Regions from separate parts of the Plantibacter sp. genome, predicted to be linked through region 1. Evidence: predicted binding sites of a transcription regulator. Region 1 holds the regulator's gene; the other holds the start of a gene.
The links. Region 1 encodes LexA, which represses DNA repair genes until DNA is damaged. Its sites were predicted from a motif close to TCGAACANNTGTTCGA; they were not measured.
Positions count from the first base shown of each region.

Region 2: AC5JOC_RS10120 (tyramine oxidase subunit B) is a predicted target of LexA. The motif match lies at 2,094-2,109, and genes of this name have one in related genera.

Region 1 is NZ_JCACOF010000010.1:33,468-37,889, reverse strand. Features, by position in the region: gene metE (5-methyltetrahydropteroyltriglutamate--homocysteine S-methyltransferase) at 1-1,857, shown strand, start outside; gene lexA (transcriptional repressor LexA) at 1,942-2,640, opposite strand; gene AC5JOC_RS12405 (amino acid permease) at 3,396-4,422, shown strand, end outside.
Region 2 is NZ_JCACOF010000009.1:24,147-28,568, forward strand. Features, by position in the region: gene AC5JOC_RS10105 (GNAT family N-acetyltransferase) at 64-1,008, opposite strand; gene AC5JOC_RS10110 (LysR substrate-binding domain-containing protein) at 1,113-1,442, opposite strand; partial or broken gene AC5JOC_RS10115 (LysR family transcriptional regulator) at 1,528-2,019, opposite strand; gene AC5JOC_RS10120 (tyramine oxidase subunit B) at 2,169-3,323, shown strand; gene AC5JOC_RS10125 (ammonium transporter) at 3,417-4,422, shown strand, end outside.

The sequences.
Region 1 (4,422 bases):
CTCGCCGAGGGGTACGTGACGCGGCCGGTGATCGTGGGCCCGGTGACGTTCCTGCTGCTGTCCAAGGCGGCCGAGGGGGCCTCAGCGGGATTCGCCCCGATCGATCGACTGGAGGCGTTGCTGCCCGTCTACGCGGAACTCCTCCAGCGCCTCGCCGCTGCCGGCGCGCCCTGGGTGCAGCTCGACGAACCCGCACTGGTGTCGGAGACGTTCGACGTGCCGAGGTCGACGGTCCTCGCGGCGCTCGAACGATCGACGGCCGTCCTGTCCGCCGTGTCCGACCGCCCGGCGATCTTCGTCGCGGCTCCCTACGGCGCCTTGGGCGACGCCCTCCCGGTGCTCGCCGCCTCGGGGGTCGAGGCTGTCGGTGTCGACCTCGTCCGAGGAGGCCTGCCGGACTCGTCTCCCGGACTCGCCACGAAGACCGTCGTCGCGGGAGTGATCGACGGCCACAACGTGTGGCGTGGCGACCTGGCGGCCGCGGCCGATCTCCTGGCGCGCGCGGCGGAGCGCTTCCCGCAGCTCGCGGTGTCCACCTCGACGTCCCTCCTGCACGTCCCGCACGACGTGTCGGTGGAGACGAAGCTCGACCCCCGTCTCCGGAGCTGGCTCGCCTTCGCCGACCAGAAGGTGGATCAGATCGCGGTCCTCGCACGCGGTCTCACCCGGGGACGTGCGTCCATCGCGGCCGAGCTCACCGCAGCGTCGGCCGCGCTCGACGATCGGCTCGCCGCGCCCGGGGTCGTCGATGCCGCCATCCGCGCACGGACGGCAGCGCTCGCACCAGCGGACTTCACCCGAGACGACTACCAGGAGCGCGCCACGGCGCAGGAGCAGGCGCTCGGCCTGCCGTTCCTCCCGACGACGACGATCGGTTCCTTCCCGCAGACCGGCGACATCCGTCGCGCCCGCGCGCAGCGGGTCGCCGGGACGCTCGACGAGGAGGCCTACGTCGAGACGATGCGCGCGGAGATCGGGCGCGTCGTGGCGCTGCAGGAGGACCTCGGGATCGACGTCGTCGTCCACGGTGAGCCCGAGCGCAACGACATGGTCCAGTACTTCGCCGAGCACCTCGACGGGTTCGCCGTGACGGAGCACGGGTGGGTGCAGTCCTACGGTTCGCGATGCACCCGTCCGTCGATCCTGTGGGGTGACGTCTCGCGGCCGGCGCCGATCACGGTCGAGTGGTCGGCCTACACGCAGTCGTTGACCACCAAGCCGGTGAAGGGCATGCTCACGGGCCCGGTGACGATCCTCGCCTGGTCGTTCGTGCGCGACGACCAACCGCTCGCCGAGACGGCGAACCAGGTCGCCCTCGCCCTGCGTGACGAGATCGCCGACCTGGAGCGGGCCGGCATCCGCATCATCCAGGTCGACGAACCCGCACTCCGCGAACTGCTCCCGCTCCGGCGGGCCGACCAGGGGCGGTACCTCGACTGGTCGGTGGGCTCCTTCCGGCTGGCGACCGCGGGCGTGCGCGCCGAGACGCAGATCCACACCCACCTCTGCTACTCCGAGTTCGGTGTGGTGATCGACGCGATCCGACGACTGGACGCCGACGTGACGAGCATCGAGGCGGCACGGTCTCGGATGGAGGTCGTGTCCGACATCCGGGCGAGTGGTTTCGACCACGGCATCGGCCCGGGCGTCTACGACATCCACTCGCCTCGGGTGCCGAGCGTCGCGGAGGTGACGGCGCTGCTCGAGATCGCGCTGGAGGGGATCCCGCAGCGCCAGGTCTGGGTGAACCCGGACTGCGGACTCAAGACGCGAGGCTACGAGGAGACGGTCGCCTCCCTCGCCAACATCGTCGAGGCCACGCGTGCGGTCCGCGCACGGGTCGGTGCGACCGGCTGACGTCGAGGGGCCTGCACGGACGAGGGCCGGGACGATCCACGGATCGTCCCGGCCCTCGTCGGTGTCGCGGAGTGGTCCGGTCGGTCAGACCGTCCGGAGCACGGCGACGACCTTGCCGAGGACCTCGGCGTGGTCGCCGAGGATCGGTTCGAAGGCCGAGTTCCGGGGGAGCAGCCAGGTGTGACCGTCGCGCTGGCGGAACACCTTCACGGTCGCCTCCTCGTCGAGCATCGCCGCGACGATCTCGCCGTTCTCGGCGGTCTTCTGCTCGCGGATGACGACCCAGTCGCCGTCGCAGATCGCGGCGTCGACCATCGAGTCGCCGACGACCTTCAGCATGAACAGACTGCCCTTGCCGACCAGCTGACGCGGCAGGGGGAAGATCTCCTCGACCTGCTGCTCGGCCGTGATCGGGATGCCGGCGGCGATGCGACCGACGAGCGGGACCATGGCGGCGTCGCCGACCGGGGGAGCGGAGTCGGGGTCGCTGCCCTCGACGGCGCTCGGCAGGTCGATGAGCACCTCGATGGCGCGGGGACGGTTGGGATCGCGTCGGAGGTATCCGCTGAGTTCGAGCTGTCCGAGTTGGTGCGTGACACTCGACAGGGAGGCGAGCCCGACGGCGTCGCCGATCTCGCGCATGCTCGGCGGATACCCGCGCTGTGAGACCGAACGCTGGATGACGTCGAGGATCGCCAGCTGCTTGTCGCTCAGGCTCTTCCGTCGCCGGGTGCCGCCGATCTGGCGCTCCCGGGCTCCGTCGCCCGCCGTGTTCGCTGCCATCTTCGCTCCTGCCCTGATCGGCTGTCGGTGACCGATGTCGGTGGGTGGTGGTGTACTGCTTCCAACACTCGAAACTGTATCCGCACCAGCTCGTCCAGACAAACATCTGTTCGAGCGTGTCGCCGATCCCGCGCGTCTCAGGTACGAAGACAGGGTTGAGTATTCGAACAATCGAAGATATATTCGGAACACAGGTTCGTATCCGGCACTCCTGGTCGAGTGTCGGGTACGAGTCCTCATCACACGATGAGCACACTCTTGGAGGGTTGACATGAGCGCAGCACTGATCGGGTCCCACCGGGCGCTTCCCGCACGGACGGCGCAGGCACCGACGCGTCAGACGCACCGTCCACACGCCGACTCCGCCTGACGAAGCGCGGTCGCGTCGTCTTCACCACGCTCGCCGCCATCCCGCTGGTCATCGGCGTCGCGGTCGTCGGACTCTCCGCAGGCGGTGCCGCGGCCAACACGGCGGCGGCGGGAGCCACGTTCACGTACATCACGGTCGACCCGGGCGAGTCGCTCTGGCAGCTGGCCGAGTCCATCGCACCCGACGCCGACCCGCGCGACGTCATCGCCGAGATCATGAACCTCAACCAGCTCAGCACCGCCGGTGTCGAGCCCGGGCAGCGCCTGGCGATCCCGCAGCGGTACGCGGCCGAGTAGGCCGACAATCGGCGGGTCACTCCGCGCTGGTTCTCAGCTATCGTCGATGGCGCGGTGCAACGACGCCCGCAGCATCGTCGGAGGCAAGCATGAGTACAGACGATCGGAGCCGCTCGCTGCTCCGGAAGAAGCCGATCGCGGAGATCGAGGATGAGACCTCCGGTTCGAAGCTGTTCAAGAGCCTCGGGCTCTGGCAACTCACGGCCATCGGGGTCGGTGGCATCATCGGGGTGGGGATCTTCTCCCTCGCCGGACTCGTCGCTCATGGGAGCGAGACCTCGCCCGCTGTCGGGCCGGCCGTCCTCTTCTCGTTCCTGATCGCGGGTCTCGCCTCCGCGGCCGCGGCGTTGTCGTACGCGGAGTTCGCCGGCATGATCCCGAGAGCCGGGTCCGCCTACACCTACGGGTATGTGGCGCTCGGCGAGATCATCGGCTGGTTCATCGGCTGGGACCTGTTGCTCGAGTACATCGCGATCGTCGCGGTGGTCGCGATCGGGATCTCCGGCTACTTCGACGCCTTCCTGTCCGGTATCGGGATCCACATGCCGGCCTGGATGACCTCGACCGCCGACGAGGGGAAGGGCGGCCTCGTCAATCTCCCCGCCATCTTCGTCTGTCTCCTCGTGACCTTCATCCTGAGCCGCGGGACGAAGGCCTTCGGTCGATTCGAGCTCGTCGCGGTCGGGATCAAGGTCCTGCTCATCCTGTTCATCATCGGCCTCGGGGTCTTCTACATCGACGGGGAGAACTACGATCCGTTCCTCCCCAGCGGTTTCGGGCCGGTGTTCGCCGGTGCCGCGACGGTCTTCTTCGCGGTCTTCGGATACGACGCGATGAGCACGGCGGCCGAGGAGGCGAAGGACGGCAAGAAGCACATGCCGAAGGCGATCATCCTCTCCCTCATCATCGCCATGCTCCTGTACGTCGCGGCCACCCTCGTCCTGACCGGCATGCAGAACTACACCGACATCGACCCCACCGCCGGGTTCGCATCGGCGTTCCAGAGCGTCGGCCTGCCCGTGGTGGCGACGATCATCTCCGTGTTCGCCGTCCTGTCGATCCTCACCGTGATGCTGACGTTCCTGTTGGGCGTCACCCGCGTCTGGTTCTCGATGA
Region 2 (4,422 bases), on a different contig from region 1:
GCGCGGCGGTCGACCGTGTCGCGGTGCTCAGCTGACACGGTCGGAACCGAGCCCGGGGCGAACCTACTGCTCGTGCACGATCCGAACGCGCGTGACCGAGAAACCGGCTCGTTCGAACGCGCCACGCATCGGCGTGTTCGCGGCATCCGTGGTGCCGACGATCCGGTCCTGTCCCGACCCGTGGTGCACGTGGACCATCTCCGCCAGGAGGTCGTGCACGTAACCGTGTCCGCGATGCTCGGGGAGCACGCCCAGGTAACTGATGCTCGCGTCGTACGCCGTCCTCGTCGGGATGATGAATCCCACGATCGTCCCGTCGAGGAGCTCAGCGACCCGCCAGGCGTCGCGTTCGCCGGGGAGCGATCGGTAGAACGCCAGGTCGTCGTCCGCGAGCGCCTCGAGCCCTTCGCGCGCGACCATGTCCTGCGTGTGCGCATCGAGGGTGCCGGTCGCGACCAGGGCGAACAGCTCATGGAACGCGTCGTCCGGGGCGGCGACGAAACGGAGGCGCTGCGATCGTGCCGGCACCGGATCGGAGCTGGACCTCGCGAAACTGACCCGCTCGGTCGTGCGCGAGAACCCGCCCGCGCGTGCAGCCTCGTGGCGCCACCGCACCGCCTCCACGCTCGCAGCGTCATCCGCCCAGGCAGGGGAGACGTCGACGTTGAACTCCAGTGCGGGACCTGCGCCGAAGGCGTCCAGTCCAGCGCGGATGAGCGCAGCGCCGACACGTTCGGGCTCCGCGACTTCGACCGTGGTGGTGAGGCAGTCGAGTGTGGCGGGCCGGTTCGCGTCCGCCTGGCCCCACCAGAGTGCTCGTGCCACCGGGCGACCGTCCTGCTCGGCGATCCACGACCATTCCGGCCGATAGTTCCGACTCGCGAGTTCGGCGGTCAGCCGCTCCGGATCGACCCAGGCGACGGGTTCGTCGCAGCTCCACGCTTGCAGGAGGGGGACGTCGTCCGGGGTGGCTCGGCGGATGGTGAAGTCGTCGCGGGTGTCGGTCATCGGTTCCAGCTTGGACAGGCGCGACTCGTTTGTCCAGGCCGGGCAGGAACACCTGGGCTACGCCGCCGAGACGGGAGGCGGACGCGCGGTGTTCGAGTGGGCGTTCACCCGAGCTGTGCGGCCGCGTCGCGGAGACAGGCGATGAACGCGTCGTGGACCGGGCTCTCGTCCGTCCGTTCCTGACGAGCGGCCAGCAGGCGTGTCGTCGGCGACCCGGCGAGCGGCACGACGACGATCGACGGCGGCACCAGCTGCCGCACCGACTCGGGCAGGATCGTCGTACCGACGCCGGCCGCGACGAACCCGAGGGCGGTCTCCTGATGGACGACCTCCTCGACCACCTGGGTCCGACTCGACGTGCCGAGGACCTCCGCGACGCGGTCCACGAATCCCGGCATGAGCGCCCGCGGGTAGGAGATCATCGGGACGTCCATGAGCTCCTCCGCGGTGACCTCGGGTCGGCCCTGCCAACGGGTGACCGACCGGGAGGCACGCCACGAGACGCTCCTCGAAGACGACCTCGGTCGTGAGCGCGGGGGAGCTGTCGGACGGCGTCTGCGGGACCTCGTCACGGACGATCCCGACGTCGAGCGTGCCGTCGCGGAGCCGGTCGAACTGCTCTCCTGAGGTCAACGGCACCAGACGCAGCGTCACCCCGGGGCGGCTCGCCCGGAACAGCTGCACGACACCTGGGAGGACCGTGTAGTTGGCCGAACTCACGAACCCCGCGGTGAGCTCCCCGGCGAGACCGTCGACGAAGTCGCGCATCTCACCCCGGACCGTGTCGAGCTCCTCGACGATGTGTCGTGCCCGCGCCTGGAGATGTCGTCCAGCGGGGGTCAGCGCCACCCGCCTCGTCGAACGGTCGAACAGCGCGGTGCCGACCTCCTGCTCGAGTCGTGCGACCTGGACGCTCAGCGGTGGCTGCGACATGTGCAGCCGTCGGGCGGCGCGACCGAAATGGAGCTCCTCGGCGACGGCGAGGAAGTAGCGCAGCTGGCGGAGCTCCATCCCATCGACGATACGACCCTCGTATTACCGCGCTGTTTCGTCCAGATTGCGAGCGGAACGCTCTCAATCGAGGTTCGAATCGGTATTTGACCAGGACGATCGCGACCGTGTTCGCTGAGGACCACACACCCCGACCTGGAGGACCACCCGTGACCGCAGACGCTTCCCCGAACACCCGGATCGACATGCTCTACCTGAGCGAACCGGAGGTCATCGCCGCCGGCATGAAGGACATGGCCCACTGCATGGAGGTCATGGAGGAGGTGTTGGTGCTCGTCGCGAAGGGTGACTACCGGATGGCCGGCCCGACCGCCAACTCGCACGGAGCACCGATCGGGTTCCCCGCCACCTCACCGTTCCCCGGCATGCCGCTGGACGCCGCCGACCGTCGGTTCATGGCGATGCCCGCCTACCTCGGCGGGCGCTTCGACACCGCCGGTGTCAAGTGGTACGGGTCGAACGTCGACAACCGCGAGCGAGGCCTCCCGCGCTCCATCCACCTCATCGTGCTCAACGACAAGGACACCGGCGCGCCCTACGCGATCATGTCCGGCAACCTCGAGAGCGCCTACCGCACCGCTGCCGTGCCGGGAGCCGCCGCGAAGCTCCTGGCACCGGTGGACGCGAAGTCGCTCGGCATCATCGGGCCCGGCGCCATGAACAAGAGCGCCCTGCACGCCATGACCACCGCCCGTCCCTCGCTCGACACCATCCGCATCCACGGGCGCCGACGGTCGACCTCCGAGGCGTTCGCCGACTACGTCCGCGCGCACTACCCGCAGTTCACGACGATCGAGATCGCCGAGACGGTCGAGGCCGCCGTGCGTGACTCGGACATCGTCTCCGAGGCCGTCACCGGCCTGGTCGGCTCGGAGAACTACCCGTTCATCGACGGCGACTGGATCAAGCCGGGCGCCTTCCTCAGCCTGCCCGCCAACCTGCGCATGGACAAGGAGTACACGCTCTCCGGCAAGGCGCGCCTCATCGCGGACGCGAAGAAGATCTACGAGGCGTGGGCCGAGGAGTACCCGGCGCCGTCGCACGAGACCGCGTTCGGCATGATCGGCCTCTACTGGCAGGACCTCATCGGGACCGGCGATCTCGACGAGTCCCGCGTGGTGAACATCGGAGACGTCTTCGACGGGAACGCCGTCGGTCGCGAGTTCCCCGAGCAGCCGGTGCTCTTCAGCGTCGGTGGGATGGGCGTCGAGGACGTCGCGTGGGCGAAGACGATCTACGAGAACGCCGTCGAGCAGGGGATCGGCACGAAGCTCAACCTCTGGGACGCCCCCGACCTGGCCTGAACGCCGACCGGCATCGAGCACCGACACCTGTTCCACCCGAACCCGACGCCGTGGCCGCCCGGCCGCTGTGCACCTCGAACGATGGAGTGATTTGTGGACGCTGGAAACGTCGCCTGGATCCTGACGAGCTCGGCGCTCGTCGCCCTCATGATCCCGGCCCTGGCTCTGTTCTACGGCGGGATGGTCTCGTCCCGCCGCATCCTCAACATGATGATCATGTGCTTCGGCGGGGCCAGCCTCGTCGCGCTGCTCTGGGTGGCCTTCGGGTACTCGCTCGTCTTCGGTGACTCCGTCGGCGGGCTCGGACTCATCGGGAACCCGTTCGAGTTCGCGGGGCTCGACCAGGCACTCGTCGACGACCCCGATGCCGGCATCCCGCTCGCGCTCTTCGCGGCGTTCCAACTGCTGTTCGCGGGGGTGACGACGGCACTCGTCGCGGGTGCCGCCGCCGGTCGCATGAAGTACGGCGCGTGGTTGTTGTTCGCCGGGCTCTGGGCGACGTTCGTGTACTTCCCGATCGCGCACTGGGTGTTCGCCTTCTCGAACGACACGGCGACCGGTGGATGGATCGCGAACACCCTCGGTGCCGTCGACTTCGCCGGCGGGACGGCCGTGCACATGAACGCCGGCATCGCGGCGCTCGCACTGGCCCTGGTGCTCGGCAAGAGCAAGGACTGGGGCGGTAAGCTCCGCCCGCACAACCGCCCGCTCGTCCTCGTCGGCGCCGGGTTGCTCTGGATCGGTTGGTACGGCTTCAACGCCGGCTCGGCGCTGGCAGCCGGCAATGCGGCGAGCGTCGTGTTCCTCAACACCACCGTCGCCGCCTGTGCCGGCCTCATCGGCTGGTCCATCGTCGATCGACTCCGACACGGAGCGGTCACGAGCCTCGGCAGTGCATCGGGGATCATCGCCGCCCTCGTGGCGATCACCCCCGCCTGCGGCGCCGTCTCGCCCATCGGTGCGATCATCATCGGGGCCATCGCGGGCGTCGTCTGCTGCCTCGCCATCGAGTGGAAGTTCCGGCTCGGGTTCGATGACTCCCTCGACGTCGTCGGGGTCCACCTCGTCGGAGGCATCATCGGGACGCTCCTCATCGGGG